2 regions of the Micromonospora sp. H33 genome follow, and region 2 is predicted to be linked to the other one. Evidence: predicted binding sites of a transcription regulator. Region 2 holds the regulator's gene; the other holds the start of a gene.
The links. Region 2 encodes HspR, which represses chaperone genes until heat shock. Its sites were predicted from a motif close to TTGAGTNNNNNNNACTCAA; they were not measured.
Positions count from the first base shown of each region.

Region 1: lon (endopeptidase La) is a predicted target of HspR. The motif match lies at 8,024-8,042, and genes of this name have one in related genera.

Region 1 is NZ_JBQHDE010000010.1:161,087-176,461, reverse strand. Features, by position in the region: gene ACTMS0_RS21510 (tachylectin-related carbohydrate-binding protein) at 1-1,226, shown strand, start outside; gene ACTMS0_RS21505 (response regulator transcription factor) at 1,307-1,912, opposite strand; gene ACTMS0_RS21500 (sensor histidine kinase) at 1,909-3,075, opposite strand; gene ACTMS0_RS21495 (hypothetical protein) at 3,200-3,652, shown strand; gene ACTMS0_RS21490 (DEAD/DEAH box helicase) at 3,754-5,499, shown strand; gene lon (endopeptidase La) at 5,661-8,000, opposite strand; gene ACTMS0_RS21480 (LuxR C-terminal-related transcriptional regulator) at 8,175-8,429, shown strand; gene ACTMS0_RS21475 (histone-like nucleoid-structuring protein Lsr2) at 8,580-8,924, shown strand; gene ACTMS0_RS21470 (MFS transporter) at 9,128-10,378, shown strand; gene ACTMS0_RS21465 (hypothetical protein) at 10,431-11,717, opposite strand; gene ACTMS0_RS21460 (hypothetical protein) at 12,041-12,979, opposite strand; gene ACTMS0_RS21455 (helical backbone metal receptor) at 13,133-13,864, shown strand; gene ACTMS0_RS21450 (TerC family protein) at 13,845-14,819, opposite strand; gene ACTMS0_RS21445 (FKBP-type peptidyl-prolyl cis-trans isomerase) at 15,127-15,375, shown strand, end outside.
Region 2 is NZ_JBQHDE010000001.1:864,457-879,831, reverse strand. Features, by position in the region: gene ACTMS0_RS04210 (ABC transporter) at 1-1,381, opposite strand, end outside; gene dnaK (molecular chaperone DnaK) at 1,578-3,434, shown strand; gene grpE (nucleotide exchange factor GrpE) at 3,482-4,240, shown strand; gene dnaJ (molecular chaperone DnaJ) at 4,324-5,499, shown strand; gene ACTMS0_RS04190 (heat shock protein transcriptional repressor HspR) at 5,548-5,988, shown strand; gene ACTMS0_RS04185 (hypothetical protein) at 6,147-6,344, shown strand; gene ACTMS0_RS04180 (hypothetical protein) at 6,503-6,934, opposite strand; gene ACTMS0_RS04175 (cation:proton antiporter) at 7,117-8,322, opposite strand; gene ACTMS0_RS04170 (cation:proton antiporter regulatory subunit) at 8,328-8,828, opposite strand; gene ACTMS0_RS04165 (hypothetical protein) at 8,846-9,967, shown strand; gene ACTMS0_RS04160 (DUF559 domain-containing protein) at 10,080-11,045, shown strand; gene ACTMS0_RS04155 (winged helix-turn-helix domain-containing protein) at 11,102-11,350, opposite strand; gene ACTMS0_RS04150 (hypothetical protein) at 11,685-11,936, shown strand; gene ACTMS0_RS04145 (hypothetical protein) at 11,980-12,507, opposite strand; gene ACTMS0_RS04140 (CGNR zinc finger domain-containing protein) at 12,596-13,228, shown strand; gene ACTMS0_RS04135 (hypothetical protein) at 13,399-14,487, shown strand; gene clpB (ATP-dependent chaperone ClpB) at 14,574-15,375, shown strand, end outside.

The DNA.
Region 1 (15,375 bases), on a different contig from region 2:
TGAAGGGCTGGGGGCTCGCGACCGACCAGATCGGCAACGGGTGGGGTGGCTACCCGAACGTCTTCGCCACGACGAACACCTGCCGGCAGGGCGCGAACGTCGGCCCGGCCCGGCCGTCGACGCCGGTGCAGCCCGACGCGCCGATCGCGGTGATGCAGGCGCCGGCCACGTCCACCGCGCTGGGCACCCTGGAGCTCGCCTACACCGACAACATCGGCCAGTTGCGGCACGGCCGGGCGAACCCCGACTCCCTCGGGTCGGTCCAGTGGTCGCCGGTGCCCGGCGTGGAGGCGTACACGGGCAAGCCGGCGCTGGTCGCGGACAACCAGAGCCGGGTCAACATCTACGCCCACGAGACGACCAGCGACGTCCGGTCGCTGACCCAGAAGACGCCCGCCATGCCGGACTGGAACCCCTGGCTCGGTCTGGGCGGGGCGATGAAGTCCGAGCCGGCCGTGGTGCGGCTCTCCGACGGCAGCCAGGCGGTCTTCGCATACGACGAGGCCGGGGCCCTGTGGCACCGTCGTCAGGACGGCAACGCCGGTGACCTGCTGCCGTGGACGCCGCTCGGCGGCAGCGGCCTGACCGGCACGCCGGTCGTCCTCTCGGGCGCCGACGGCGCCGCCACGATCTTCGCGACCACCAGCGCGGGCCAGGTCACGAGCGCCACCTGGCGGGCGGGGGCGCTGACCTCCGGCTGGACCAGCCTCGGTGGCTCCGGCTTCACCGGTACGCCGACGACCACCGTCCTGCCGGGACTCCGGGTGATGGTGTTCGCCCGCAACACCGACGGCACGGTCAAGGCGCAGCTGCAGAACACCGACGGGACGTGGCCGGGGACCTGGACGGCGATCGGGGACGCCTCGATCACCCCGGAGGGCTCACCCAGCGCGCTGCTCAGCCCCTCCACGGGTCGCGTGTGGGTCTTCGTCCGTGCCTCGGACGGCAGCATCCACCGGTCCCGGCAGACCGCTGCCGGGTCCACCACCTGGACGTCGTGGGGGCCGGTGACGCCGGGCGAGACCTACCCCACCGACCCGACCGCGTTCACCTGGCAGAACTCGGGTGGGCAGCAGATCGGCTTCGTCACCCGCACCATCAACTCCGCCGTCCGGCTCTACGCGGCCGATGAGACGGCCGAGACCTCGACGGCGCGGACCGCGCGGACCGCGACCGCCGAGCCCACCTTCAAGCGGTACGACATCCCGGCGCCGCCGCGGCGCTGACCGGGTTCACCGACGGCGGCCGTCGGGGCGATGTCGTCCCGGCGGCCGCCCGCCGTTGCAGCCGCCCGGGTGGACGGCTCTCAGAGCCAGCCGTTCTCGCGCGCGACGCGGACGGCCTCGGCCCGGCTGTCGACGCCCAGCTTCTGCACCGCGATCGCCAGATAGTTGCGGACCGTACCGCTGGACAGGTGGGCGCGCCGGGCGATCGAGGCGACCGGGGAGCCGTCCTCGGCCAGCCGCAGGGTCTCCAGCTCCCGTGGGGTCAGCGGACAGGGCGGGATGGTGAGCGCGTCCGCGGCGAGTGCCGGGTCGACGTACCGGCCGCCGGCGTGCACGCGACGGATCACGTCGGCCAGCGCGCCGCCGGGCGCGCCCTTGGGCAGGAAGCCCCGGGCGCCGGCGGTGAGCGCCCGGGCGAGGTGCGGCGGCCGTCCCTGTCCGGTCAGGATGACGACCGCGCAGGTCGGCAGCGCCCGGGCCAGCTCGGCCGCGACCTGGAAGCCGTCCAGCCGGGGCATGGCCAGGTCCACGACGGCGACGTCCGGCCGGTGCGCGAGGGCCGCAGTCACCGCCGCCGCGCCGTCGGGTGCCTGCGCCACGACCTCGACGTCCGGTTCGAGGTCGAGCAGGGCGGCGAGGGCGGTACGGATCAGTTCCTCGTCGTCGGCGAGCAGCACCCGGATCATGACGCCGTCGGCACGGTCGCCTCGACGGTGAACACTCCACCCTCGCTGCGGGTCTGCAGCTGCCCACCGGTCGCCGCCAGTCGGTCGGCCAGACCCCGCAGGCCGTGACTGTGCCGGTCGGGCGCGGTGTCGGCCGCGACGCCGTCGTTGGTCACGGTCATCCTCGCCACGTCCGCCTCCTGGCTGATCTCGATCCGGCACCAGCCGGCCCGGCTGTGGCGCAGCACGTTGGTGCCCGCCTCGCGGAGCACGGCGGCGAGCTGCGTGGCGGCCTCGTCGGGCAGGTCGCCCGCGGGCGGCACGACCGTGCACCGGACCCCGGACGACGTCAGCACCTGCCCGACGGCGCCGACCTGTTCGGCCAGGTCGACGCGGCGGTAGCCGTGCACGGTGCGGCGCAGTTCGCCGAGGGCGGAGGAGGCGAGCCGCTGCGCCTCGGCCGCCTCCCGGCCGGCCCGCTCCGGGTCGCTGCCGGCGAGACGCGCGGCGAGTTCCGCCTTGAGCGCGATCACCGTCAGGTGGTGGCCGAGCAGGTCGTGCACGTCCCCGGCGAACCGGAGCCGTTCCTGTGCGGCGGCCAACCGGGCCTGCGCCGCGCGCCCACGCGCCGCCTGCACCAGCAGGTCCCAGAACCAGGTCTGGAAGCCGTTGACGGCCGCGAGGCCCAGCCCAACCGTGCCGGTGACGGCCAGGGCCCGACCGACCGGACCACCGGTGGCCGCCGCGACGGCACCGGACGTGGCGAGCACGAGCACCGCCGCCGGGACGAGCGCCCGGAGCGGGGCGAGCAGCGGCACCGCACCGACGACCACCGCGCCCAGCCACGCCCAGGTGGGCCACGCGCCGGCCGCGACCGGCCCGACCAGCGGCACGCTGGCCGCGGTGACGAGGGCGAGCGCGTACCGGATCCGCCGTCGGGGCGGCAGGTCCGACGGCGGGGTGACCGCCGCGCGGAGAGCGGCGGCCAGGACGGCGGCGACGGCGGTCAGGCCCACCGCTCCCCCGGCCACGCGCCAGGGGTCCGGTTCCCGGGCGAGGCCGACGGCGGGCAGCAGCAGGGCGGCGAGCATCCCGGCGGTAAGGGAGATCGCGGTGGCGAGCCGGGCCTGGCGCAGCCGCCGGTCCGTCGGTGCAACCGCCGGATCGCTCGTCACGCCTCGCATGGTAGGCCGCGGCGGCGCGGACGCCGTACCCGTGAAACGCCCGGGTCCGCCGGGCGTTCCACCCGGCCGCTCGGTGACGTCGCGGCGGTGCCGCCACTCCCCCTGGTGGGGTGAGGCTCGGGCCATGACACCGAACGTTTCGCCGGACACCGTCACGACGCCGGATCGCCGTCGCCACCGTCTCGCCGCCCTCGCGCACCGCTGGCCCACGTGCCTGGCGCTGCTCATGACCGTCGACAACTGGACCTCGCCTGCCCTGCTCCCCGCCTGGACGCTGCTGGTCCTGCCGGCCGGCTACCTCGTGATCGGCACCGTCCGCCGGCAGTGGGCCGTGCCGGGCGCGCTCCGGCTCCAGCTCGTCGGGCTGGTGGCCTGGTCGGCGCTCACCGTGGCCGCCGCGACCGTCGGCGGCGACACCGCGTACTGGCTGGTGGCGATCGGCTGGCTGGCCCACGCCGGGTGGGACCTGGTCCACCACCGCACCGGCCGGGTCGTCCCGCGCGGCTACGCCGAGTGGTGCGGCGTCCTCGACGCCGCCGTCGGGATCACGATCATCCTGGCGCTGGTCACTCGGTGACCCGGTCCGGGGGCCCGCCGGCACGGACGGCGGGACTCCCGGACCGGGGTGTTCCGGTGGTCGCCGCGACGGGCACGCGGGGGTGATGAAAAGCTTGACCCATGAGTTCCACGCCCGAACCGCTCGCGCCCCCCACCGACCCGCCCGCCTTCGCCGACCTCGGCCTGCGGCCCGAGCTGCTGGCCGCGCTGGCGGCGCTCGGCTACGAGGAGCCCACCCCCATTCAGCGGGAGGCGATCCCTCCCCTGTTGGCCGGGCGGGACCTGCTCGGGCAGGCGGCGACCGGCACGGGAAAGACGGCGGCGTTCGCGCTGCCGCTGCTGCAACGGATGCCGGACGACCGCCCCGGCGACCCGGTGGCGTTGGTGCTGGTGCCCACGCGGGAGCTGGCGGTGCAGGTCTCCGAGGCGTTCCACCGGTACGGCAAGGACCTCGGCACCCGGGTGCTGCCGATCTACGGCGGCCAGCCGATCGGCCGGCAGCTGCGCGCCCTGGACGCCGGTGTGGACGTCGTGGTGGCCACCCCCGGCCGCGCGCTGGACCACATCGCCCGCGGCACCCTGCGCCTGGGCCACCTCACCACCGTGGTGCTGGACGAGGCCGACGAGATGCTGGACATGGGCTTCGCCGAGGACATCGAGGCGATCCTGGAGCACGCGCCGGAGCAGCGGCAGACGGTGCTGTTCTCGGCCACCATGCCCAGCCGCATCGACGGAATGGCCCGCACGCACCTGACCGACCCGGTGCGCATCCTCATCGCCCGCGAGCAGCCGGTGGCCGGCGAGGCACCCCGGGTGCGGCAGAGCGCGTACCTGGTGGCCCGGGCGCACAAGCCGGCTGCCCTGGGCCGGGTGCTGGACGTGGAGTCCCCCACCGCGGCGATCGTCTTCTGTCGCAGCCGGGAGGAGGTGGACCGGCTCACCGAGACGATGAACGGCCGCGGGTACCGGGCCGAGGCGCTGCACGGCGGGATGAGCCAGGAACAGCGTGACCGGGTGATGGGCCGGCTGCGTGGCGGCACCGCCGACCTGCTCGTGGCCACCGACGTGGCGGCCCGCGGTCTGGACGTGGAGCAGCTCAGCCACGTCGTCAACTACGACGTGCCGTCGGCGCCCGAGTCGTACGTGCACCGGATCGGCCGGGTGGGCCGCGCCGGGCGGGAGGGGGTGGCGATCACCCTCGCCGAGCCCCGCGAGCACCGGATGCTCAAGACGATCGAGCGGGTCACCGGTCAGCGGATCACCGTCGACAAGATCCCCACGGTAGCGGACCTGCGGAACCGCCGGCTGGAGCTGACCCAGGCGGCGCTCCGGGAGAGCCTGCTGGAGGACGACCTCGAACCGTTCCGGGCGATCGTCGAGTCGTTGAGCGACGAGTTCGACCTGATGGAGGTGGCGCTCGCCGCGGTCAGCCTGGCCCACGAGACCACGCTGCCGGGCACCATGGACGAGGATCAGGAGATCCCGCAGGTGGCGGTCCGCGCACCCCGCGAGGGGCGTCCGGGGTACGAGGGCCGGGGCGAGCGCCGGACGGGACGCCCCCGGGGCGCGGGCACGGCGCAGGTCTTCATCGGGCTGGGCCGGCGGGCCGGTGTCCGGCCGCAGGACCTGGTGGGTGCGATCACCGGCGAGACCGGGGTGAGCGGGCGGGACATCGGCTCGATCGAGATCGCCGACCGGTTCTCGCTGGTGGAGGTGCCGGTCGGGCTGGCCGACGAGGTCATCGCCGGCCTGCGCGGCAGCACGATCAAGGGCCGCAAGGCCACCGTACGCCGAGACCGCGACGCCGACGGCGGCGGCGACCGGCGCTACGAGGACCGCCGCGACCGCGGCTGGGAACGCCGCTGAGCAGAGGAAGGGCCCCTTCTTAACGCCTCCGGTAGCGGAGGGGCCCCTTGTTAACGCCACCCGACGGGCAACGCGGGTGGCACCGCCACGGACGGTTCGCGCCCGTTAGGAAGGGCCCCTTGTACAACGCCAGGCGTTAACAAGGGGCCCTTCCTTACACCTCAGGCGGCGGTGAGTGCCGTCGGACCGTCCAGCGCCTCCGTGTCGAGGTCGGCCGGGCGCAGCGCCAGGGCGAGCACGTCGGCGACGTCGGCGAGGGTGTGGACGGTCAGCGCCCTGCGTACCTCGGTCGGCAGGTCGTCGAGGTCCGGCTCGTTGCGCTTCGGGATGATCACCTCGGTCAGTCCCGCCCGGTGGGCGGCGAGCAGCTTCTGCTTGACGCCGCCGATGGGCAGCACCCGGCCGGAGAGGGTCACCTCGCCGGTCATCCCGAACTCGGGGCGTACCGGCCGGCCGCTCGCCAGGGACGCGAGGGCGGTGACCATGGTGATGCCGGCGCTCGGGCCGTCCTTCGGCACCGCGCCCGCCGGGACGTGCAGGTGGATCCGCCGTCCGGCGAGGGCGTTCGGGTCCAGCCCGAGCCGCCGCCCGTTCGACCGCAGGTACGACAGGGCGATGTGCGCGGACTCCTTCATCACGTCGCCGAGCTGGCCGGTCAGGGTCAGCCCCGGCTCGCCCTCCATGCTGGTCGCCTCGATGAAGAGGACGTCGCCGCCGGCGCCGGTGACCGCCAGGCCGGTGGCCACGCCGGGCACCGCCGTGCGCTCCGCCGACTCCGGCGTGTGCTTCGGCCGGCCCAGATAGCGGGCCAGGTTGTCGGTGTCCACCCGTACCGGCGCGGGATCGGTCGCCAGCGCGACCGCCACCTTGCGCAGGATCTTCGCCAGTGCGCGTTCGAGCTGCCGGACGCCCGCCTCCCGGGTGTACTCGCCGGCGATCCGGGCCAGGGCCTCGTCGGCGACCGTCACCTCGTCGGCGGTGAGCCCGGCCCGCTCCCGCTGCCGGGGCAGCAGGTGGTCCCGGGCGATGGCCACCTTCTCGTCCTCGGTGTAGCCGTCCAGGGTCACCAGTTCCATCCGGTCCAGCAGCGGGCCGGGGATGGTCTCCACCACGTTGGCGGTGGCCAGGAAGAGCACGTCGGACAGGTCGAGGTCGACCTCCAGGTAGTGGTCCCGGAAGGTGTGGTTCTGCGCCGGGTCGAGCACCTCCAGCAGGGCGGCGGCCGGGTCGCCGGAGTAGCCGACGGCCAGCTTGTCCACCTCGTCGAGCAGCACGACCGGGTTCATCGAGCCGGCCTCGCGCAGCGCGCGGACGATCCGGCCGGGCAGCGCGCCGACGTAGGTGCGCCGGTGGCCGCGGATCTCCGCCTCGTCGCGTACACCGCCGAGGGAGACCCGGACGAAGTTCCGGCCGAGCGCCCGGGCGACGGACTCGCCGAGGCTGGTCTTGCCGACGCCGGGCGGGCCGGCGAGGGCGAGCACCGCGCCGGAGCCGCGGCCGCCGACCACGCCGAGGTTGCGCTCCGCGCGTCGGTTGCGCACCGCGAGGTACTCCAGGATGCGGTCCTTCACGTCGGCCAGACCGGCGTGGTCGGCGTCGAGCACCGCGCGGGCCGCCGCCAGGTCGGTGTTGTCCTCGGTACGGGTGTTCCACGGCATCTCGAGGACGGTGTCGAGCCAGGTGCGGATCCAGCCGGCCTCCGGGGAGGCGTCGCTGGCGCGTTCCAGCTTGCCGACCTCCCGGAGCGCCGCCTCGCGGACCTTCTCCGGCAGGTCGGCGGCCTCGACGCGCGCCCGGTAGTCGGCGGAGCCGTCCGGTTCGTCCTCGCCGAGTTCCTTGCGGATCGCGGCGAGCTGCTGGCGGAGGAGGAACTCGCGCTGGGACTTCTCCAGCCCTTCGCGCACGTCGGTGCTGATCTGCTCGGCGACCTCCTGCTCGGCGAGGTGGTCCTTCACCCAGCCGACGAGCAGCTCCAGCCGGGCGGTGACGTCCGGCGCGGCGAGCAGTTCGGTCTTCTGGGCGAGGCTGAGCCAGGAGACGTAGCCGGCCGAGTCGGCCAGCTCGGACAGGTCGGTCATGCGCTCGATCGCGTCGATGACCTGCCAGGCGCCGCGTTGCTGGAGCACCGAGGTCATCAGGGCCCGGTACTCGCGGGCGAGTTCCCGGGCGCGGCCGGCGGGAGCGGGCTCGGTCAGGTCGGCCGCCTCGACCCAGAGTGCGGCACCGGGCCCGGGGACGCCGGAGCCGATGCGGGCGCGGGCGAGGCCACGGACGACGGCGGCCGGTTCACCGCTGGGCAGCCGGCCGACCTTCTCGATGGTGGCGACGACGCCGACGGGGCCGTACTCGCCGTCGATGCGGGGCACCGCGAGCAGCCTGCGGTCGCCGGTGGCGCGGGCCGCGTCGACGGCGGCCTGGGTGGTCGGGTCGAGAGTCACCGGGATGACCATGCCGGGCAGCAGTACGGCGTCGGTCAGGGGAAGGACCGGGAGAGTTGCCATCGAATACCTGCTATCGCATTGAGTTGAGCGTGTTCAACTCAAGTAACAAACCGTTCCCCTTGTTCCGGTGTGTGACCCAGACCACGTCGAGCCGCGATGGACCGGCGAGTCGCCAGCAGCTCCCGCAGGGGCCCGCTCCCGCCGCCGACCGCCACGGCGAGCGGGATCGCCAGCGTGGTCAGCACCAGGGCGGCGACCGTCGGGCCGGGCAGTCCCGCCAGCAGGGCGACGACGGCGAGGGCCGCGGACGAGCGGAACCTGCTGCGTGCGATCGCCGCCGGAGACAGCACCCTCGAGATCGCCGACCGGCTGCACGTCTCCGGGCGCACCGTCAAGCGGATGACCGCCGCCCTGCTGCGCAAATTGCGCGTCTCCAGCCGGGCCGAGGCCGCCGCTCTGGCGGGCCACGCCGGCCTGCTCGCGCAGTGACCGAGCGGCACTTTTCGACCGGCCGCACGTCGATTTCGGCGAGGGATTACCCGACCCGCCGAAATGAGGAGGACGCGTTTTCTTGCGGATATGCGACGGGATGCGTCAAACTTTGACCACACCCCGCCCCCACACAGGGAGTAATCGGCGATGGCCAGAAAAGTAATCACGGTTCTGACCGACGATCTCGACGGCGGAAAGGCCGATCGGACCGTCGAGTTCAGCTTGGACGGCGTGGCGTACACGATCGACGTGTCCGACGAGAACGCGGGCGTCCTGCGCAAGGCGCTGGACCCGTACATCAGCGCCGGTCGGCGGATCGGCCGCGGCGGCGTCGACACGTCGCGGGCGCCCCGACGGGGAGCCGGAACCGGCGCCGGAATGGACCGCGAGCAGAACCGCGCGATCCGGGAATGGGCCGCCAAGAACGGCTACAAGATTTCCGAGCGGGGCCGGATCCCGGTCGAGGTCGTCGAGGCCTACAAGAACCGCTGAGCCAAGAGCGGGCCTGCCCGCGCGGGGTCGTGCCGGATAACGGCGCGGCCCCGCCGGCATTTGCGGCTCGCACCATTCCCTCCGGCCGGGATCGTGACCAGCACCACCCGCGCCGGCGGGTGATCCCGTCCTGTCGTACCTCTGGGTTGTAATGAGCGCCAGGCTGTGCAGCCATTACGGGGACGACCGGACGGGGGCGGCGGATGAGGCACTGGTGGACGCAGACGGCGGGCGGGCTTCCCCGGACCTTCTGGCACCTCTGGACGGCCACGCTGATCAACCGGCTGGGCAGCTTCGTCGCCATCTACCTCGGCGTCTACCTCGTCTCGGTCCGGGACTTCAGCCCCGCGTACGCGGGCATGGTGATCGGGCTGCACGGCGCCGGCAGCGCCGCCGGGGGCGTGGTGGGTGGACTCGTGGCGGACCGGTGGGGGCGCCGGCCCGCGATGCTGGGCGGTAACGTCTCGGCCGCGGCCACCGCGCTGTCGCTGGGCCTGGCCGGGCATCCCGTCGCCATCGCCGCCCTGACCCTGCTGCTCGGGATGTGTCTCGGTGTCGCCCGGCCCGCCTTCACCGCCACGATCATCGACGTGGTCGGTGAGCGGGACCGGCTGCGGGCGCTCACGCTGAACTACTGGGCCATCAACATCGGCTTTTCGGTCGCCGCGACGGTCGCCGGGCTGCTGGTCCGCGTGGACCCACTGCTGCTGTTCGTGATCAATGCCACCGTGCTGCTGGGCACCGCCGCGCTGATCGGTCTCCGGGTTCCCGAGTCCCGGCCCGTCCTGGCGGCCACCGGCCCGGTCGCCCCAGCCGGGACCGGCGGCCTGGGCACGGTCCTGCGGGACCGGGTCTTCCTGACGTTCACCGCGCTGACCGGCCTGGCCTGGCTCTGCATCGAGGCGAGCGTGATGCTGCCGGTCTCGTTGCAGGCCGACGGGCTGCCGGCCGCGGCGTACGGGCCGATCATCGCGGTCAACGGCCTCATGATCGTGCTCGGGCAGCTCTTCGTGCCGCGGCTGGTCGGCCGCTTCGACCGGTCGCGCACCGTCGCGGTCGCCGTCCTGGTGATCGGTGCCGGCTTCGCGCTCACCGCGCTGGCCGACAGCGTCTGGTTCTACGCGGTCACGGTGCTGGTCTGGACCCTCGGCGAGATGGCCATGACCCCGGCGAACTCGGCGCTGACCGCCGACCTCTCACCGACCGCGCAGCGTGGGCGCTACCAGGGCGTCTACTCCCTCGGGCACGCGTTCGCCACGTTCGCCGGGCCGACACTGGGCGGCCTGGTCGCCCACCGGTTCTCCGTCGACGCCCTCTGGTTGGGCCTGTTCGGGCTGGCACTCGCGGTGGCCGCCGCCAACCTGCTCGCGGCGCGGCCCCGCACGCGGCGGATCGCCGCGCTCCGGGCCGCCGCGGCGCCGACGGCCACTTCGCCGGTGACGCTCCCGGCCTGAGCACGACGCGGGGCCGCCCGGTACGCCCGGACGGCCCCGTCACCGCGGTCGGTCAGTTGTTGACCTCGATCCGCACCACGTCGAAGGCGGGGGTCTGGTTGGCCCGCTCCATCATCGGTACGCGGTGCGAACCGTCACCGGCCCAGACCGCGCACTGCGCGATGCCGGACTCCGGCATGCCGGGGACCTGGATGGTCACCTCGTCGGCCTCCCGGCCACCCCGGCTGTCCTCGGTCGCGACGAAGAACGCCGGCACCGCCTCCGGGTTCCCCGGAGCCTCGTCGGTGCTCTCCAGCATGCGGCAGGCGGTGTGGAAGTGGCCGCGCACCAGCCCGTCGCCGTTGAGCAGCGAACTCTCCACGTAGTACCCGCCCTGGCCGGCGGCGAGGAACCGGTCGCGGATCAGGTTCCGGGTGCTCACCTGGAGCGTGAACGGCTGGTTGGCCTGGACCTCCTGCGGGAAGTCCGTGATCAGCAGGGAGGGGTTGTTCGCCGCGGCACCCACCTCGCCGAAGGCCGTACTCACGCAGCGGTTGCCGTTCTGGAAACCGTCGTGCGGCTGGAGCTGGCTGTTGTCGCAGTCGTTCGCCAGAACCCCGAGCCCGGCGCCCGGCTCGTTGCCGCCGTTGTTGTTACCACCATTGTCGTTGTCGTTATCGCCGTCGTTGTTGTTGTCTCCGTCGTTGTTGTTGTCTCCGTCGTTGTTGTTGTCGCCGTCGTTGTTGTTGTCGCCGTCGTTGTTGTTTCCGTCGTTGGTGTTTCCGTCGTTGGTGTTTCCGGTCGGCGCGACCTGGCACTCGGCGAGCTGGGACAGACCGCGGGGGCGGGGACCGAACCGGTCGACGGCGATCGTGATCCGGTCCAGCGTCGCCCGTCGCTTGCCGGCCAGCGGGGCCAGGATCGAGTCGCGGATGAACGCCTCACCGCGGCGTCCCTCGGCCGCGAGCCGACGATCGGCCTCGGCGATCTGGCTCTGCAGCAGGGCGAGGTTGCGGTCCACCTCGGCGCGGGCCCGCTCGGGCACCTGCGGCAGCCGGCTGGCCACGTCCGGGCAGGCCACGGCGGAGCCACCGTTGTTCGCGGGGGCCTGGCCGTCCCGTGTCTCCTGGCACTCCTCGACCGACTGCTGGCCGTCACCCCAGTGGTTACGCACCCAGCGACCGTTCTGCCAGGTACGGGTCGTGCCGGTCCCGCTCGGCGCGGTGGCACCCGGGCTGGGCTCCACGCAGGCGGCGGCAGCGGGCCGGGTCCGGTTCGACCGCCGGTCCTCGGCCGACGAGATCTGGGTCACGGCGACGATGCCACCGAAGACCGCGAGCGTGCCGACCACAGCCAGCACCCGCTTGCTCCGCGCGTTACCGGATGACCGGCGCGCCCGTGTGGACCTGCGCATCGAATTGCTCTCCTTCTCGATCCGGTAGTTGATTCGAGACCTCGGCGGACCGACGGAATTGAGGTGGCACGGCCCGGCGTCTACCGGAGGGCCGTAACCGGTGGCACGTCGATAACCGACGATGCCCTTTCCGCACCGTCTTCCACGTCTGGTGACGCGGTCGGGGAGATCCTGTCCATTCCCGCATGGATACGGAACGGCCCCGGCGATGGTTCAACCGGGGCGAGGGAAATTTCCGGCGGGTTTCGAGGGGCGCGCGGAGACGCCGATCAGTCGACGCAGAGGTGGTCGAACGCGAAGCCGTCGACCAGTTCGGCACGGCGCACGGCCAGCCCACGGATCGCGGCCCGCAGCTCGTCCCGCGACGTCAGGGGCGGCTCGGCACTGTCCAGTGTGCGCAGCCGCTCACCGACCGCCAGCGTGGCGAGGTCCTCGGCGAACCGCACCGGGTCGACCCCGCAGGTGAACCGGTGCTCCGCCACCGTGACCCGCTCCACCAGCACGGCGCCGGGGCGTACCTCCACCCAGCTCCAGCCCTCGGCCGGGCCGCCGGACCACCGTACGTGCAGTCCGCGCACGATCGGGTCGGACAGCCGCCGCGCCACGTACGCCTCGACGGCCGCGGCGCGGGTGAGCGCGCCGAGGTCGTTGACCGGCCCGGTCCGCCCGTCCGGGAGCCGCCCGACGATGTCCCGGAACCCGGTGACACCCGGCTCCCCGGCCCACCGGTTGGTGTAGGCGTGCGCGTCGAGGACGTACGCCACGATCCCGGGCCCGTGGTCGGCGGGCCGCAACGTCGGCGACCCGATCCGCAGCACCGGCAGACCGACGGCGGCGGCGACCGCGTCCTTCATCCGTTCGACGCGCTGCCCCGGCGAACCGGCGGCCGGCGGCGGCCCGATCTCGACCGCGACGGTGGGCCGCCCGGTCCCGGCCGCGCAGACCACGAGGTCGTAGCTCTCCCGCAGGGCGGTGGTCCACTGGTGACCGGTCACGCCGGGCGGCCGCCGGTGCACCAGGTCACTCAGCCGGCGCGGGCCGTACGCGACCTGGCCGTCCCGGGTCAGCACCGGGGCCGGCCCGCCGTCCGCGGGCAGCGCCCGAAGCCGGCCGCCGTCCGTGCCACCGCCGCTCGTCATCGCCCCGTTCCGTTCACCGTCCCAGTCACCGCCCTGGCGGCGACCGGCCGAGTGTAGGCGGTCGATCATGTCCAGCACGTCGGCGGTACGGCCGACGCACGACGGCGGACGTCGGCCGGGCGGCCCAGCCGACGCCCGACGGCGGACGCCGGAGGCGGTCCGTTGAACCCGCCGCGGCGGACCCGGCATGATCGACGGGACCGGGAGCGGGGAGGTGGGCCGGTGCGGGTCGTGTCGCTGGTGCCGTCGCTGACCGAGGCGGTGGCGTCGACGCTGCCCGGCCTGCTCGTCGGCGCGACCGACTGGTGCACCCACCCGGCCGGGCTGGACGTCCCCCGGGTCGGCGGCACCAAGTACCCGGACCTGGACCGGATCCGTGCGCTGCGCCCCGACCTGGTCCTGCTCAACGTCGAGGAGAACCGACGGGAGGACGCCGACGCGCTGACGGCCGCCGGCGTGCCGGTGCGGGTCACCTACCCCCGCACCGTGGACGAGGCGGTCACCGAGCTGGCCGTCCTGCTGGCGGAGCTGGGCGCGCGGGCCGAACCGGACTGGCTGGTGGCGGCCCGCCGCGCCTGGGCCGCGCTGCCGCCCGACGCGGCGCCGCGTCCGGCGGTGGTGCCGGTCTGGCGTCGGCCGTGGGTGGTGCTGGGCCGTGACACGTTCGCCGGTGACGTCCTGCGCCGGCTGGGCGTGACCAACCACTACGCCGACCACCCCGAGCGGTACCCCCGGCCGCCCCTGGACGAGCTGCGCGGGCGGGCGCCGGAGCTGGTGGTGCTGCCCGACGAGCCGTACCGGTTCACCGCCACCGACGGGCCGGAGGCGTTCCCCGGGGTGCCGTGCGCCCTGGTGTCGGGTCGACACCTGACCTGGTACGGACCGTCGCTCGCCGAGGCTCCCGCCGTCCTGGCGGCCCAGTTGGCGGCGCCGCTCACCCACCCGGCGGGCTGATCCGTCCCTCGCGGGCTCGACGGCGTCCCCGCCGGGCGGCCACCATGCTCCACGCGATCGAGGTGGACAGCGCCAGCACCACCACCGCCAGGGTCAGCCAGACCGGGACCTCCCCCAGCGGGGTCTCGGCGAGGATCAGCTTCGCCCCGGCGAAGGCGAGCACGACCGCCAGCCCGTACCGCAGGTACTCGAAGTGCCGCAGCAGGCCGGCCAGGCAGAAGTAGAGGCTGCGCAGACCGAGCACGGCGAACGCGGTCGCCGTCCAGACCAGGAACGTGTCGGTGGTGATGGCGAGGATCGCCGCCACCGAGTCGACCGCGAAGACCACGTCGGTGGCCTCGATCGCGACGAGCGCGACCAGCAGCAGCGTGGCCTTGCGGCGCCCGTCGACGCGGGCCGTGAACCCGCTGCCGTGGTAGCGCGGATCGGTCGGCACCAGCCGGCGGAACAGCCGGACGACCGGGTTGCGGTCGGGGTCGACGTCCGGTTCGCCGCGTACGGCGAGCCGCCAGCCGGTCCAGACCAGGAACGCGCCGAGGGCGAGCCCGGCCCAGGCCAGGCGGTGCAGCAACTCCGCACCCGCGAAGATGAAGACGAGCCGGAACGCGAGGGCGCCGACCACCCCCCAGAACAGCACCTTGTGCTGGAACTCGTCGGGGACCCGGAAGTAGCGGAAGAGCAGCGCGAACACGAAGACGTTGTCGACCGACAGGGCCTTCTCCAGCAGATAGCCGGAGTAGTAGGCGACCGCCGGCTCGCCGCCCAGCCAGATCAGGACCACCAGGCCGAACGCGAGACCGGCGGTGATCCACACCGCCGACCAGACGATTGCCTCGCGCAACTCGATGACGTGGTTGTCCCGGTGGGAGAGCACGTCGACGGCGAGCATGACGGCGATGACCGCGCCGACCGCCGCCCAACCCCACAGCGGCACGGCGAACGTCGCCTCGTCCACCCGGCGCCCCCCGCATCCGTGACGCCTCGTCCCCGGCGCCGGTACGGGGACACGACCCGCCCCGTCCCGTACCCGGCGGGGGGACCGGACCACGTCGTCGCTCCCGAGCCTAGGCGGCCGGCCGCCCCTGCGACGGCGCTCCGCCGAACTCGGCGGCCCGCGCACCGCAGCATCCCTCGACAGCGGGCGTCACCCACCGGGTGGCGTCCGGCGCGTCGCGCGTACGCCCGGCACACATCGGCGAATCACGATCCGGCAGGATCACTGGGCGAAGGACATCACGACGGACACGGCAGGAGACTTCCGGATGAACCAGGCAGGCAAGCCCGAGGTCGGCCCGATCGAGGGCGGGCCCCCGGCCGACCTCGTCATCGAGGACATCACCGTCGGGGAGGGGCCCGAGGCGCAGGCGGGGCAGGTCGCGCGGGTCCACTACGTCGGCGTCGCCCACTCGAACGGCCGGGAGTTCGACGCGTCGTGGAACCGGGGCGAGCCGTTCGAGTTCCCCCTCGGGGGCGGGCGGGTCATCGCCGGCTGGGACCAGGGTGTCGTCGGC
Region 2 (15,375 bases):
CCAGCCGTTCGGCGCGCTCGGGCAGGTCGGGTGACGGATGGGCGAGCTCCGGGTCGAGCAGCACCGCCCCGGCGGGATGGGCCCGCCACGCGGTGTGCGCGGTCTCCGCCGCCTCCGAGGCGACCCCGCGCAGCAGCGTGACCAGCTGGGACTCGATCGCGACCCGCAGCTCGGCGGCGGGGGCCGGACGGCCGGTCACCGCGGCGACGATGCGGTCCCGCAGGCGCCCGATGCGCGCCTCGAGCGTGCGGAACAGCTCGCCAGTGCCCACGAACTCCTGCCAGCGGGCCAGCACCTCGCCGCGCAGCAGCCGCCCGTCGGAGAGCCCCTGCTCGACGGTGCGGTGGGCGCTGCGGTACGAGGCGGCGACCCGCTCGTCGAGCGCGTCGGCGGTGGCCCACTGCTCCTCGGCGGCCGCGGCGAGCCCGTCGACGGTCGGCTGGAGTGTCGCGAGCGCCCCGTCGAGGGTCTGCCGGACGACGGCGGCCCGGGCGTCCGCGTCGGCGGCGAGCCGGGCGAACCAGTCGGCGAGCGGGGCGGTGACCTGCTCGGGGAGCAGACCCTGCCCGTCCACCCAGGTCTCGGGGAGCACGAACAGCGGCGCCGAGCCGAGGCCCTGGTCGGCGAGCATCTCCGACAGGTGGGCGGCGACCTCGTCGCCGGCCTCCGGCGGCACCCGGTCGAGCACCATGGCGATCACCGTGCCCCGGGCCTGGGCGGTGCGCAGCAGCTCCCAGGGGACGGCGTCGGCGTACCGGGCGGCGGTGGTGACGAAGAGCCAGAGGTCGGCGGCCGCGAGGAGCTGGCCGGCGAGGGCGCGGTTGGCGTCGACCACCGAGTCGATGTCGGGGGCGTCGAGGAAGGCAAGCCCGGGCGGGAGGGCCGGCGCGGTGACGAGGTGCAGGGTGCGCGGGTCCTCGCTGGGGGCGCCGGTGCGGGTCAGGCCGGGCAGCAGCTCGCCCTGGCGGAACCAGCTCGAGTCGGCCGGGTTGCACACCAGCACCGGGGAGCGGGTCGTGGGGCGGAGCACCCCGGCGGCGCTCACCCGGGCCTTGACCAGGCTGTTGACCAGGGTCGACTTGCCGGCGCCGGTGGACCCGCCGACCACCACGAGCAGGGGTGCGTCGAGCCGGCGGAGCCGGGGCAGCAGGTAGTCGTCGAGCTGGTCGGTGAGCGCCCGGCCGACCCGGGTGGCGGCCCCGGCGGAGGGCAGCGCGAGCGGGAAGCGCGCCGTACCGATCGCGGCGCGCAGGCCGGTCAGCGCGGCGGGCAGGGTGTCGTCCCCGGTGGTGGCCGGGGCCTCCCCGGCGTCGGTGGGGCCGGTGCGGGCAGCGACGGCGGGCGCGGCGGAGTGGGTGGCGGGATCGCCGTGCGTCGTCACCGCTAAAGCGTGCCCGACCGATGCAATGGAAAACAACCGGACAGTAATAACGGGTAGGTTGCGTCGGGTCGGCTCAACCCCGACTTGACGATCGCCCACGGCATGGCACTATTGAGTCAAGTTCACTCAACTTGTGGTGGGTGTGCTGCGGGCGGTGCCCGTCACCTGCTTAAACGAACGAAGCGAGGAAGCGAAGATGGCACGTGCGGTCGGTATCGACCTCGGCACGACGAACTCCTGCGTCAGCGTCCTGGAGGGCGGTGAGCCCACCGTCATCGCCAACGCGGAGGGCTCGCGGACGACCCCGTCGATCGTCGCGTTCGCCCGCAACGGCGAGGTGCTCGTCGGTGAGGTCGCCAAGCGCCAGGCGGTGACCAACCCGGACCGGACGATCCGCTCGGTCAAGCGGGAGATCGGCACCAACTGGTCCGTCGACATCGACGGCAAGAAGTACACGCCGCAGGAGATCTCGGCCCGCACGCTGATGAAGCTCAAGCGGGACGCCGAGGCGTACCTGGGCGAGCAGATCACCGACGCGGTGATCACCGTCCCGGCGTACTTCAACGACGGCCAGCGTCAGGCCACCAAGGAGGCCGGTGAGATCGCCGGCTTCAATGTGCTGCGGATCGTCAACGAGCCGACCGCGGCCGCCCTGGCGTACGGGCTGGACAAGGGCTCCAAGGAGCAGACCGTCCTGGTCTTCGACCTCGGCGGCGGCACCTTCGACGTGTCGCTGCTGGAGCTGGCCGAGGGCGTCATCGAGGTCAAGTCGACCAGCGGTGACAACCACCTCGGTGGCGACGACTGGGACCAGCGGATCATCGACCACCTGGTGAAGACCTTCCGGGGCGAGCACGGCATCGACCTGTCCCAGGACAAGATGGCGATGCAGCGCCTCAAGGAGGCGGCCGAGAAGGCGAAGATCGAGCTGTCCGCCGCCACCACCACCAACATCAACCTGCCGTACATCACCGCCGGTGCCGCCGGCCCGCTGCACCTCGACGTGACGCTCAGCCGGGCCGAGTTCCAGCGGATGACGCAGGATCTGCTGGACCGCTGCAAGGGCCCGTTCGAGCAGGCTGTGAAGGACGCCGGGATCAAGGTCTCCGACGTCGACCACGTCATCCTGGTCGGCGGCTCGACCCGTATGCCGGCCGTGACCGACCTGGTCAAGCAGCTCACCGGCAAGGAGCCCAACAAGGGCGTCAACCCGGACGAGGTCGTCGCCGTCGGCGCCGCCCTCCAGGCCGGTGTCCTCAAGGGTGAGGTCAAGGACGTCCTGCTGCTCGACGTGACCCCGCTGAGCCTGGGCATCGAGACCAAGGGCGGCATCTTCACCAAGCTGATCGAGCGCAACACCACCATCCCGACCAAGCGCTCCGAGGTCTTCACCACGGCGGACGACAACCAGCCGTCGGTGCTGATCCAGGTCTTCCAGGGCGAGCGCGAGATCGCGGCGTACAACAAGAAGCTGGGCACCTTCGAGCTGACCGGCCTCCCGCCGGCGCCGCGCGGCGTGCCGCAGATCGAGGTCACCTTCGACATCGACGCCAACGGCATCGTGAACGTCCACGCGAAGGACCTCGGCACCGGCAAGGAGCAGAAGATGACGATCACCGGCGGCTCCTCGCTGCCGAAGGACGACATCGAGCGGATGCGCCGGGACGCCGAGGAGCACGCCGAGGAGGACAAGCGGCGCCGCGACGAGGCCGAGACCCGCAACCTGGCCGAGGCGCTCCAGTGGCAGACCGAGAAGTTCCTCGCCGAGAGCGGCGACAAGCTGCCGACCGAGTCCCGGGACCAGATCAACGAGGCGCTGGGCGAGCTGCGCAGCGCGCTCGGCGGTCAGGACATCGAGAAGATCAAGTCAGCTCACGAGAAGCTGGCCCAGGTCTCCCAGCAGGCCGGCTCCCTGCTCTACAGCCAGCAGCAGGGCGAGGAGGCGGGCCAGGCGGGCGCCGGTGCGACCGGTGGTGCGCAGGCCGGCGGTGCGCAGGCCGGTGGCCCCGACGACGTGGTCGACGCGGAGATCGTGGACGAGGACAAGAAGTGACGGTCCTCCTCGGACACGCACTCCACGCACAGGGATGAGGTAGCCGCATGACGGACAAGCCACGAGCCGCCGACCCGGACACCACCGGGTCGGCGCCGGGTGGCTCCGCGTCCGCCGCTAAGGCCGGCGAGGAGCCGCGGGTCGTCATCCGTAACAAGCGCAAGATCAGCGAGACCGCGGGGTCGGACGCGGCCGCCGCCGACGCCGGGACCGACGTCCCGGCGGAGGGGTTGGTCGAGGAGGCCGAGGTCGTGGTCGACGAGATCCAGGTCGAGGGCGGCGAGGCGGACGGCGCCAAGGCGGGCAGCCCGCCGGTGGTGGACGCGCCGGCCGAGCCGGCCGAGCCGGTCGCCGCCGCCGCGACGTCGCTCGGCGCCGAGTTGGAGGCGCTGCGCGCCGAGCTCGAGGAGCGGACGCGGGACCTCCAGCGGGTGTCGGCGGAGTACGCCAACTACCGCAAGCGGGTCGACCGGGACCGGGGGCTGGTCACCGAGCAGGCGACCGGGGCGGTGCTCGCCGCGCTGCTGCCGATCCTCGACGACCTGGACCGGGCCCGTGAGCACGGCGACCTCGTCGGGCCGTTCGGCGCGGTGGCCGAGCAGCTCACCACCGCGCTCGGCAAGTTCGGGCTGACCCCGTTCGGGGAGAAGGGCGACCCGTTCGACCCGACCGTCCACGAGGCCGTGGCGCACCAGACCTCGGCCGACGTCACCGAGCCGACCTGCGTGCAGGTGATGCGACGGGGTTACCAGATCGGCGAGCGGCTGCTGCGGCCCGCGCTGGTCGCGGTGGCCGATCCCGAGTAAGTGGCGCGACACGATGACCGGTTCGTCCCGCCCGCCCGCACCGGGCGGGCGGGACGACCGCTCGCTGGGAAGGGGGTGGACCGGTGAGTTCCAAGGACTGGATCGAGAAGGACTTCTACGCCGTCCTGGGCGTGCAGAAGGCCGCCTCCGCTGACGAGATCAAGAAGGCGTACCGGAAGCTGGCGCGCGAGTCGCACCCGGATCACAACCCTGGCGACCCCAGGGCCGAGGAGCGTTTCAAGGCCGTCTCCGAGGCGTACGCGGTCCTCGGCGACGAGGCCAAGCGCCGCGAGTACGACGAGATGCGCTCGCTGTTCGGCTCGGGCGCGTTCCGCCGCAACGCCCGGGGCGCGGGGCAGCCCGGCGGCGTGCCGTTCGACGTCTCCGACCTCTTCGGCGGCGCGGCGGGCGGCGACCGGCGCTTCGGCGGCGCCGGCTTCCAGGACCTGTTCAGTTCGATCTTCTCGGGTGGGGGCGGCGGCGCCGCGCCCCGGGGTCCGGCCCGGGGACGGGACGTCGAGGCCGAGGTCGCGCTCGACTTCAACGACGCCGTACGCGGGGTGACCCTCCCGCTGACGCTGCGCGCCCCCGGTGTGTGCGACACCTGCCAGGGCAGCGGGGCGAAGCCCGGCACCCAGCCGCGCGCCTGCCCGGTCTGCCACGGTGCCGGCGTGACCACCCGCAATCAGGGGTCGTTCAGCTTCTCCGAGCCGTGCCGCAACTGCCAGGGGGTCGGCACGATCGTCGAGGAGAAGTGCCCGGAGTGCCAGGGCACCGGCGGGGTCACCAAGACCCGGACGCTCAACGTGCGGTTCCCGGCCGGCGTGGCCGACGGTCAGCGGATCCGGCTGGCCGGGCGGGGTGAGCCCGGTGAGCGCGGCGGCCCGGCGGGCGACCTGTACGTCCACGTCAAGGTGCGCCCGGACGACCTGTTCGGGCGGTCCGGTGACGACCTCACCCTGACCGTGCCGATCACCTTCGCCGAGGCCGTGCTCGGCACCGATCTGCGGGTACCCACGCTCGACGGCGCGGTGACCCTTCGGGTGCCGCCGGGTACGCCCAGCGGGCGGGTCCTGCGCGCGCGGGGCAAGGGGGTGGTCCGCAGGGACGGTCGGGCCGGGGACCTGCTGGTCACCCTGGACGTGGCGGTCCCGGCGAAGCTGTCGGACGAGGCGCGGGCGGCGTTGGAGACCTTCGCCGCGCAGACTCCGCCGGCCGCCCGGGAACATCTCGACGCGCGGGTGCGTCGAGTGAGTTGACGCGGTGTTTCAGTGGGCCTGATGCAGTACGTGCGGAGGTGAGCGGGGATGTCGGACGGATTCGTCGGCGCGGATGACCCTGCCTACGAGGCCAAGGTGCTGATGATCTCGGTGGCGGCGCGGATGGCGGGCATGCACCCGCAGACGCTCCGCCAGTACGACCGGCTCGGCCTCGTGCAGGCCGGCCGGGCGGCCGGGGGCGGTCGCCGGTACAGCGTCCGGGACGTGGTGCTGCTGCGCGAGGTGCAGCGGCTCAGTCAGGACGACGGCATCAACCTGGCCGGCGTCAAGCGGATCATCGGGCTGGAGCGGCTGCTGGAGCAGGCGCAGCAGCGGGTGGCCCGGCTGGAGGCGGAGCTGGACGCCGCGTACCGCCGGATCGCCGAGCTGGAGGCGTTGGCCCGCTTCCCGGGCAGCGACCTGGTGCCCGCCAACCGCACCTCCACCGCGCTGGTGGTCTGGCGTCCCCGCCGGAACCCCGAACGCTGAGCGGTCGCGTCCGCGCGGATCGCGCCGAACGGCGGTGTCCCCTGCCCGGGACACCGCCGTTCGGCGTATCCCGGGTTTCTCCGCACCAGGTTGGGTGGCCCGTTAGCCTCGAATCAGGTTCAACCAACTCAATCCGGACTCCGATGGCAGGGGGAGCCATGGCGGAATCGGCGAAGAAGGTTGCCCAGCAGACGGTAGACCGGCTCGAGCAGGTGGCCGAGAACGTCCGGAAGAGATTCGACAAGGTCACCGAGGGGACGTTCCGCGACAAGATCAAAGAGGGGCGGTTCGCCGACTCGGTCGATCACGGAATCGACCAGGGGCGCCGCGAGAGCCGCAGCCGGAAGGCGCGCTGACCACCGTCAGCGAGACGAACGGGCCGGGACCCACGGGGGGTCCCGGCCCGTTCGCATGCCCAACCATCGCCCCCGATGATCATGACGTTATAGCGGTCCGGCTCGGCGTGTCGCAGCTATAACTTCATGATCAATACGGGCGGTCGGAGCGGCGGCGCTCAGGCGAGGCGGCGGTTCTCCCGGACCAGGCCGCCCTCGCACCAGTCGCGGTAGACGAACAGGTCCGGACGGGCCAGCAGCACCCGGCTGTTGTGCGCCCACGTACGCATCAGCTCGTCGCCGTCCCGCTCGGCCTGCTCCACCAGCTTGCGGAAGCGGCGCTTGGGGTGGGCGCGGAAATTCGTCCGGATCCCGTCCGCGGCGTAGATGTAGAGGCAGTGCAGCGCGAAGCGGCGGGCCGGGCAGGCCGGGTCCATGGCCAGGTCGAAGAGGGTCAGCACCAGCCGGTCACCGGAGACCAGCAGGTCCCAGTCGGGCGGCATGGAGGTCAGCGGCACCGAGTCGGGGTGGTACGCCCACGCCCGCAACTCCGTCGGCGACGGGTCGACGGGGTTGGCGAAGCCGTGGAACGTCGATTCCTGCACGCTCACCGGCCAACCTTCCCGCTCTCCGGACGCGGGGCGACGCACACCCCGCGAACCCATGGCTGCTGGGGCGAAACGGTAACGCGGAGGGGCGACCAGCGGTAGACCCTCAGGGAAGCAATTCGGCAACCGTTGGCCGGGCCGGCCGGGACCGTACCGCCGAAACCGGCCGGCACGACCGAAACCCGTCAGTCGGCGACGGGCGCCGGCTGAACCCGCTGCGCCGCCGCCCGGCGCCGCAGCCAACCCTTGAACCAGCCGAAATCAGGTACCCGGGCCAACATCGGCCCGGTCACGACCGTGATCAACACGTACGCCGTGGCGAGCGCGGCCAACCGCGGCTCGACGCTCCCGGCCGCCACCGCCAGACCGGCGATGACGATGGAGAACTCCCCGCGCGGCACCAGGGCGAGGCCGGCGCGCCAGCGGCCGGGCTCGGCGATGCCGACCCGCCGGGCGGCGAGGTACCCGGTGAGCGTCTTCGTCCCCATCGTGATCACGGCCAGCGCGAGCGCCGGCAGCAGCACCGGCGGGATGTCCCGCGGGTCGGTGACCAGCCCGAAGAAGAGGAAGAACACCGCGGCGAACAGGTCGCGCAGCGGGGTCAGCAGCTCGGTGGCGTGGTGCGCGACCGGCCCGGAGAGGGCGATGCCGACCAGGAACGCGCCGACCGCAGCCGACACCTGGAGCTTCGCGGCTACACCGGCGACCAGCAGGGTCAGGCCGAGCACGCCCAGCAGGAGTGCCTCCGGGTCGCGTGCCGACATGACGTTCGAGATGACCCGGCCGTACCGGATCGCCACCATCAGCACGATCAGCACCGTGGCGACGGCGACGGCGAGCGCGATCCCGCCGCCGATCAGGCCGGTCCCGGCGAGGACGGCGGTGAGCAGCGGCAGGTACAGCGCCATCGCGAGGTCCTCGATGACCAGCACCGACAGCACCACCGGCGTCTCCCGGTTACCGAGCCGGCCCAGGTCGGCGAGCACCTTGGCGATGACGCCGGACGAGGAGACCCAGGTGATGCCGGCGAGCACGACGGCGGCCACCCAGTCCCAGCCGAGCAGCAGCGCGAAGGCGGCGCCGGGCAGCGCGTTCAGCACCCCGTCGATGAGCCCGGCCGGGGCGGCGGAGCGGAGGTTGCCGACCAACTCGCCGGCCGAGTACTCCAGGCCGAGCATGACCAGCAGCAGGATCACGCCGATCTCGGCGCCGACCGCGAAGAACTCCTCGCTGGCCTTGACCTCGAACACGCCGCCGTGCCCGACGGCCAGGCCGGCGAGGAGGTAGAGCGGGATGGGGGAGAGGCCGATCCGTCGGCTGAGCCGGCCGAGCAGGCCGAGCAGGAACAGCAGAGCGCCGACCTCGATGAGCAGTGTTGTGGTGTGGTGCATCCGCCTCAGCCGTCCGGGTCACTGTCGGCGAGAATGGCGGTCACGCCGTCGAGACCCTGCCGGGTCCCGACAACGACCACCACGTCGCCGGCCGCGAAGCGGAACGAGGGGTCCGGGGAGACGATCACCTCGCCGTGGCGCAGCACCGCCACGATCGAGGCGCCCGTGCGGGTACGCGCCTTGGTGTCACCCAGCTTCCGGCCCACGTACGAGGAGCCGGCCGGGATCGCGATCTGCTCGGTGAGCAGGCCGGCGGCCTGCTCCCGCAGACCGGACAGTTGGCCGAGCATCAGCGACGCGCCGAGGATGTCGGCCAGCGCCTCCGCCTCGTCGTCGGTCAGCGGGATGTCGGCCTGGCAGGAGTCGGGATCGTCCGGGTCGTACAGGACGAGGTCGCGACGCCCGTTCCGGTGGGTGACCACCCCCAGCCGGCGTCCGGATTCCGTCACCAGGTCGTGACGTACGCCGATCCCCGGTAGGGCAGTCTGTTCGACACGTACTCGCACCCGAGCAAGGCTACCGCGTGACGGAGGTCGTCATGATCGAGCGCCGGCTTCCCTGGCTGGCGGTGCTGGTGCCGCTCCTGGCCGCCTGCTCGGTCGGGGACATCCGCCGCGACCCGCCGCCCCGCCTCGCGCCCTCGTCCGCCGTGCCGTCCAGCGCGGCGTCGCAGCGCCCCGGGCCGCCGCCGTCCCCGGTCGCCGTCGCGGAGAACCGCCGCGTCCAGGTCGTGGTTCCCAAGGGGTACGACCGGCCGTACGTCGAGTTCGTCGACTCCTCGTACGGCTACGCCCTCTTCGCCTCCTGCGGCAATCGACCACCCGGCCGGGACTGCCCCGCACTGCTCTACGCGACGGTGGACGGTGGGGGTTCGTGGCGGAAGCTCCAGCACCCGCGACCGGTCGCCGAGGGCCAGCAGCTGTACACCGCCCCCGGCCTGCTCGTGCTGTTGAGCGAGCCGTACGGCTGGTGGACCTCCACCGACGGCGGCCGGACCTTCCGGCACACCCGCGGCGAGGCGGGGCCGGCCGAGTGGCGGGCCGCGCAGGGGCGCTTCCAGATCGTCGAGGCTGAGGGCGGCGTGGGGCGCTGGGACGGCCGCGGCCTGGACCGGCTGCCGGTGCAGCCGGAAGTGCCGGGGCTGAACACCGTCGGCGAGAGCAGAGGGTTGCTCTTCGCCGCCGGGGCGGCCGGCGGCCTTCCCTATGCGGCGGTCTCGACCGACGAGGGTCGGAGTTGGCGGACGACTGCCGTGCCGCCGCCCGACTCCGGCGACGTCGGCATCCTGCGGGTCGAGGTCGCGCCGGACGGGGAGCCGTGGCTGGTCGGCGAGCGGACGGACCGCACGGACTTCCCGGCGCTGTGGCGCTGGGCCGGCTCCTGGCAGCCCGTACGCGCCGAGGGGCATCCGGAGCAGGCGTCCCCGCCGGCACTGCTGGGCGGCGGGCGAGCGGCGGTAGTGAGCTCACGCGGGGCGGGCGTGTTGGCCGGCGGCCGTTATGCGGACGTGCCCTGGCCGGTGACCCCCGAGCACTACCTGCACATCCTCGACGACGGCACCCTGGCTGCCACCGCCCCCCACGAACTCCTGCTAGCCCGACCCCCCTTCACGGCTTGGACAAGAGTAGTACTCGAGGCGGCCTAGGTTTTTCGAGATCTTGGAAGATTTCGGCCCCTGGAGGGGCCATTTCCTTCCAAGATCTCGACGTTGTCCACAGGGGCAGCGCTGTGAGAGCTGCGCTTGGCAGGGTTCTCGTATGGGAGTCAGGGGTGGGCGGTCGCTCGCTGCGCTCGGGCGGGCATTGCCGGGTGACGACGCTGACGAGTTGAGCTGGCTGCTCTTCCACCAGGAGGACGTGCTGAGCCTCGGACAGGCGTTGCGACACCTGTCGCGCAAGGCGATCCGTCACCGGGTGGCGACCGGACGCTGGCGCCAGCCACACCGAGGGGTGTTCGTCACCCACAACGGGCCGGTCAGCGCAGCCCAACTGCGTTGGATCGCCGTGCTCGCCGCCGGGCCGGACGCGCTGCTCGGCGGGGTCACCGCCGCCCAGGCGCACGGACTGCGCCGGGTCGGTGGTCGGGCCATCCATCTGCTGCTCCCCGCCACCTGCCGGCGCGGCCCGCTCCCGCCGGGCGTGCTCGTACACCGGACGACCAGCCTCCCCGACGAGGATGTCCACGCCGTCGGGCAGCCGCGACGGACGATGCCGGCCCGGTCGATCGTTGACGCGGCGCAGTGGGCGGCGACCGACGACGAGGCTCGGGGAATCGTGGCGGCCGCCTTCCAGCAACGCCTCGTCGGCGGCGACGAGCTGCACCAGGTCGTCGCACGGCTGCCCCGGCTACGCCGCCGACGACTGATCCTGAGCACCGCGACCGACGCGGCCGGCGGCGCTCACGCCCTGAGCGAGCTCGACTTCCTCCGCCTGGTCCGCCGCGCCGGTCTCCCCGAACCCACCCGGCAGCAGGTCCGGCACGACTCGACCGGCCGGCGCCGCTACCTGGACGTGTACTTCGCACAGTGGGGAGTGCACGTCGAGATCGACGGTAGCTACCATCTTGACCCGCGCCAGGCCTGGGCGGACATGCGCCGGCAGAACGACCTCTGGGTCGAGGGTGACCGCGTGCTCCGCTTCCCCGCCTGGGTGGTGCGCACCCACCCGGAGGAGGTGCTCACCCAACTCCGCGCCGCCCTCCGCGCCGCCGGCTGGCCCGGCTAACGAGATCTTGGAAAGAAACGGCCCCTCCAGGGGCCGAAATCCTCCAAGATCTCGGGTTACGGCTCGCCGTCGCGACGTCTCGGGGCGGGACGGGGAGTGACATAGGTGCCCTTGCCCTGGTGGCCTTCGATCAGGCCCTCCGCATGGAGGATCAGCAGGGCTGACCGCACGGGCTCGGCGGAGACTCCGTAGAGGACGGTCATCTCACGCAGCGACGGCAGCTTGTCGCCGGGGGCGTATTCACCTGAGCTGATCTTGTCGCGGATGTCCTGCGCGATCCGCTGGCGGTCGGAAACTCGGGGCATGCGGCACTCCTGGTAGGCCCCAAGATCCTCCCATGATCGCGACCGATCGGCCAACACTTGGCGTGCTTAGCATGGTCACTTGTCGTGTTCGAATGCTTTGCATTGTATGTTGACCCGGACGGGCGGTCCGTGGCGGAAGTCCTGGTAGGCAACCGGCTCCTGGCGGTGCCCGTCCGTTGCCGAGGCGGGCATTCCCCGTGGCTCGTCTCGGCTGCGTACAGCCCTGTTGCCGTACTGCCAAGGGAGGCTGCGGTGGCAGGGCGGAGCGGCCCGGCCGACGGGACCTGGCCGGGCCGCTCCTTCCACTCCGCGGGCTGAGCGACGAGAGGGCGCGATGAGCGGGCGGTACGTCATCCACCTGCCGATCACGGCGTCGGACCTGGCGCGGGCCAAGATCCTGGCTCGGACGGCCGGCCGCTCGTTGGCGTTTCTCGCCTGCGTCGAAGCGGGCGGGATCACCGTGTCGACCGAGGACAACCAGGGTGTACGCCATTGGGTCTTCTGCGACCGCAGGCTCGACGGTGGCCGGCGGTGCGTGCTCCGGGCCGACCACCAGACGCCCTGCACCCCGCGCCTGCCCCGCTGACGGCACGCCGACGGACCGCCGTCGACGGACCGGTGACGAGCTATCAGTCCAGGTCCGTGCAGACGTTGTGCTCGGTGCCCGCGTCGACGCGGATCTCCCGCGTGCCGCCGCCCGGGCCGAAGTGCACCTCGTGGTAGCCGTCGAGGCGCCAGATCCCCTTCGGGTACTCGTCGGTGGCCCGGAAGCCCACGGCGACCGCGCCCAGGTAGCGGTGGGTCATGGACCCGTCGGTCGCGTACTCGATGAAGGCCGTGCCGTTCAGGTCGTGCTCGACGGTCGCGCCGGTGTCGAGGTTCGTGTACCGGACCCGGAGGTCGCCGGTGATGACCTGCTGGCGCGGGCTCCCGTCCGGGTAGGTGGCCACGGTCGCGATGCGCTCCTCGTCGACGATCGGTTCGGCGTGCACCCCGAAGGCGCACCGGTCGCCGGCGGCGACCGTGTACGGCTGCGACCGGTACGGCTCCCAGTCGAGCCCGGCCGCAACCGGCGCGGCATGGGCGGGGGTGGCGGCAGTCGCGGCGGCAACCGTGGCGGTGAGTAATCCGAGGGTGGTGGCGAGGGATCGCCGCATGCATTTCTCCTAACCAGTTATAGGCATGTGACAGGTTAGTCACAGGCAACCCTTCCTGGCTCGGCTTGTCAAGCGGCACAATCGATCGGTGCACTGGATCGAGGTTGACGGCTACCCCATGCCGAAGCTCTGGGGCGGGCACCACGCGCTGGATTTCTGCAACACGTGGTCGGGCTGGGACGCCGTCGTCCGAACGCCGTCCGGGGAGCCGGATCCGAAGCGCGAGTGGATCCCCACGTACGACCGGCTGGCGGTCTGGGCCGGCCATGCCGGCCTCCTCTCCACGAAGACGGTCGGCCGGTTGCGCGACGCCGCGAAGGGCGATCCGCGCTCCGCCGCGAGCGTGCTGCGGGCGGCGTACCGGTTCCGGAATGCGCTGTACCGGCTGCTGCGCGACCCGGCCGACGGGGCCGCGTTCGACGAGGTCGCGCGCGTGGCGCAGGCGGCCGTGCGGGCCACCGAGTTGGTCCCCGACGTCGAGGGGGGCGCGCGGCGGCAGCTCCCGGAGTCCACCGGACTCTCCTGGCCGCTGTACGCCGTCGCCCGCGCCGCCGAGGACCTGCTGACCGACGCGTCCCACCGGTCGGTCCGCGCCTGCCCCGGGACGGACTGCGGCTGGCTGTTCCTGGACGTACGGGGCCGGCGCCGCTGGTGCGACATGGCCAGCTGCGGGAACCGGGCCAAGGTGCGTGCCCACGCCGCTCGTCAGGCAGGTGAGTGACTCAGGTCACAGCGCCAAGGTTGAGCGGAATAGGCCCAACTCTGGGAATGATCATCCTCACGCGGCGTCCGGATTCCGTCACCAGGTCGTGAACGTAGGCCGATCCCCGGTAGGGCAGTCTGTTCGACACGTACTCGCACCTAGGCGAGGCCCCCTGTGCCGGAGGCCGGATGACCATGCGGCGATTCCATCCGCTGATCGCGTTGTTGCTGCTGCTGTTCTCCCTGGCGGCGTGCACGATCACCAGTCAGCCGTCACCGGAGCCGTCCTTTCCGACCGCGCCGCCCCGGATGCCGGACATCGTCGAACGCCGGGCCCCTGTCACCGTCCCGAATCGGTACGACCAGCCGTACGTGGAGTTCGGTGACCGCGACCACGGCTACGCCCTCTTCGCCTCCTGCGCTGGGAGACCTCCCGCGCCAGACTGCCCCGCGCTGCTCTTCGCCACCCTGGACGGCGGGCGGTCCTGGCGCCGGATCCCCCATCCCCGGCCATTGGCGGAGAAGCAACAGTTCCAGGTCGCGGTGAATGTGCCGGCCTTCTTCCTGGCGGGGGACGGCTGGTACCACTCCTTGGACTACGGACGCACCTTTCAGCACACACCAGGAGCGACCCCACCGTCGGTCGTACGGGCGCTGCATAGCTGGTTCCGGTTGGACGACCGGACAGGCCGCGTGATCCGGTGGGAGGCCGGGGTCTGGCGACCGCTGCCGGTGCAGCCGCCCCTGTCGCGTCCGCAAACCGTGTACGGCAGTGAAGGCCTGGTGGTGGCGGCCTCCGTCGCCAACGGCCGGCCGCTGATCGCCGTCTCGTTCGACTCGGGCCGTCACTGGCGCCGACCCCGGGTGCCGAACCCCGACGGCGAGATCGCGGCGATCCGGGTGGTGACGTCGGTCCGCTGCGACCTGTGGCTGATCGGGGACCGGCGAGATCCGGCCCGCTTCCCGGCCCTCTGGCACTATGACGGCGACTGGCGGCCTGTGCTGGTCGACCGGTATCCGGAGCCGTTCGTGTCGCTGGTGCCCTTCGGGGAGAGCCGACTGGCGGTGAGCGGCCCGGACGGCGGTGGGCTGGTCACCGACGGCGGTCACTACGTCGACAAATCGTGGCCGTTGCGAGCGGATCATCGGCTGACGCTTCTCTCCGACGGCACGTTGTTCGCGCGCGGACCGAATGACCTGCTGCTGGGCAGCGATGGAGGAGACCCGCACTGGGTGCGGGTGGTGCTGGAAAGGCGCTGGTTCCGGGCAGAGGAGTGACTCAGGTCACAGGGCTAGGGTTGAGCGGAATAGGCTCAACTCTGGTTGTGTCGCTACCAGTGGACAACGCCGATCCGGGGGAGCCCATGAACACCGAACGTCTCACCACCAAGAGCCGCGAGACCATCACCGGCGCCGTCGCGCTCGCCAACCAGCGCGGCCACGCCACCGTGGAGCCCTGGCACCTGCTGCTGTCCCTGCTGGACACCGAGGGGTCGACCGCGGCCGGCCTGCTGCGCGCCGTCGGGGCCGACCCCGCCGAGCTGCGCCGGGTCAGCCAGCGCGCGATCGACGCGCTGCCCGCCGCGCGCGGCTCCAGCATCGCCGAGCCGACCCTGGCGCGGGAGTTCGTCAACGCCATCGGCGCCGCCGAGCAGATCGCCCGGCCGCTCGGCGACGAGTACACCTCCACCGAGCACCTGCTCGCCGGCCTGGCCCGGGTGGGCGGCGCGGTGTCGACCGCGCTCAAGTCCGCCGGCGCCACCGAGGAGAACCTGGTCGCCGCGTTCCCGACCGTGCGTGGCGGCGACCGGCGGGTCACCACCGCCGACCCGGAGCAGACCTACCAGGCCCTCGCGAAGTACGGCGTGGACCTGACCGCCAGCGCGCGCGACGGCAAGATCGACCCGGTGATCGGCCGGGACGCCGAGATCCGCCGGGTGATCCAGGTGCTGTCGCGGCGTACGAAGAACAACCCCGTCCTGATCGGTGAGCCGGGCGTCGGCAAGACCGCCATCGTGGAGGGCCTGGCCCAGCGGATCGTCGCCGGTGACGTGCCGGAGTCGCTGCGGGACAAGAAGCTCGTCTCGCTCGACCTCGGCGCGATGGTGGCCGGTGCGTCGTACCGGGGGCAGTTCGAGGAGCGGCTGAAGTCCGTCCTGGAGGAGA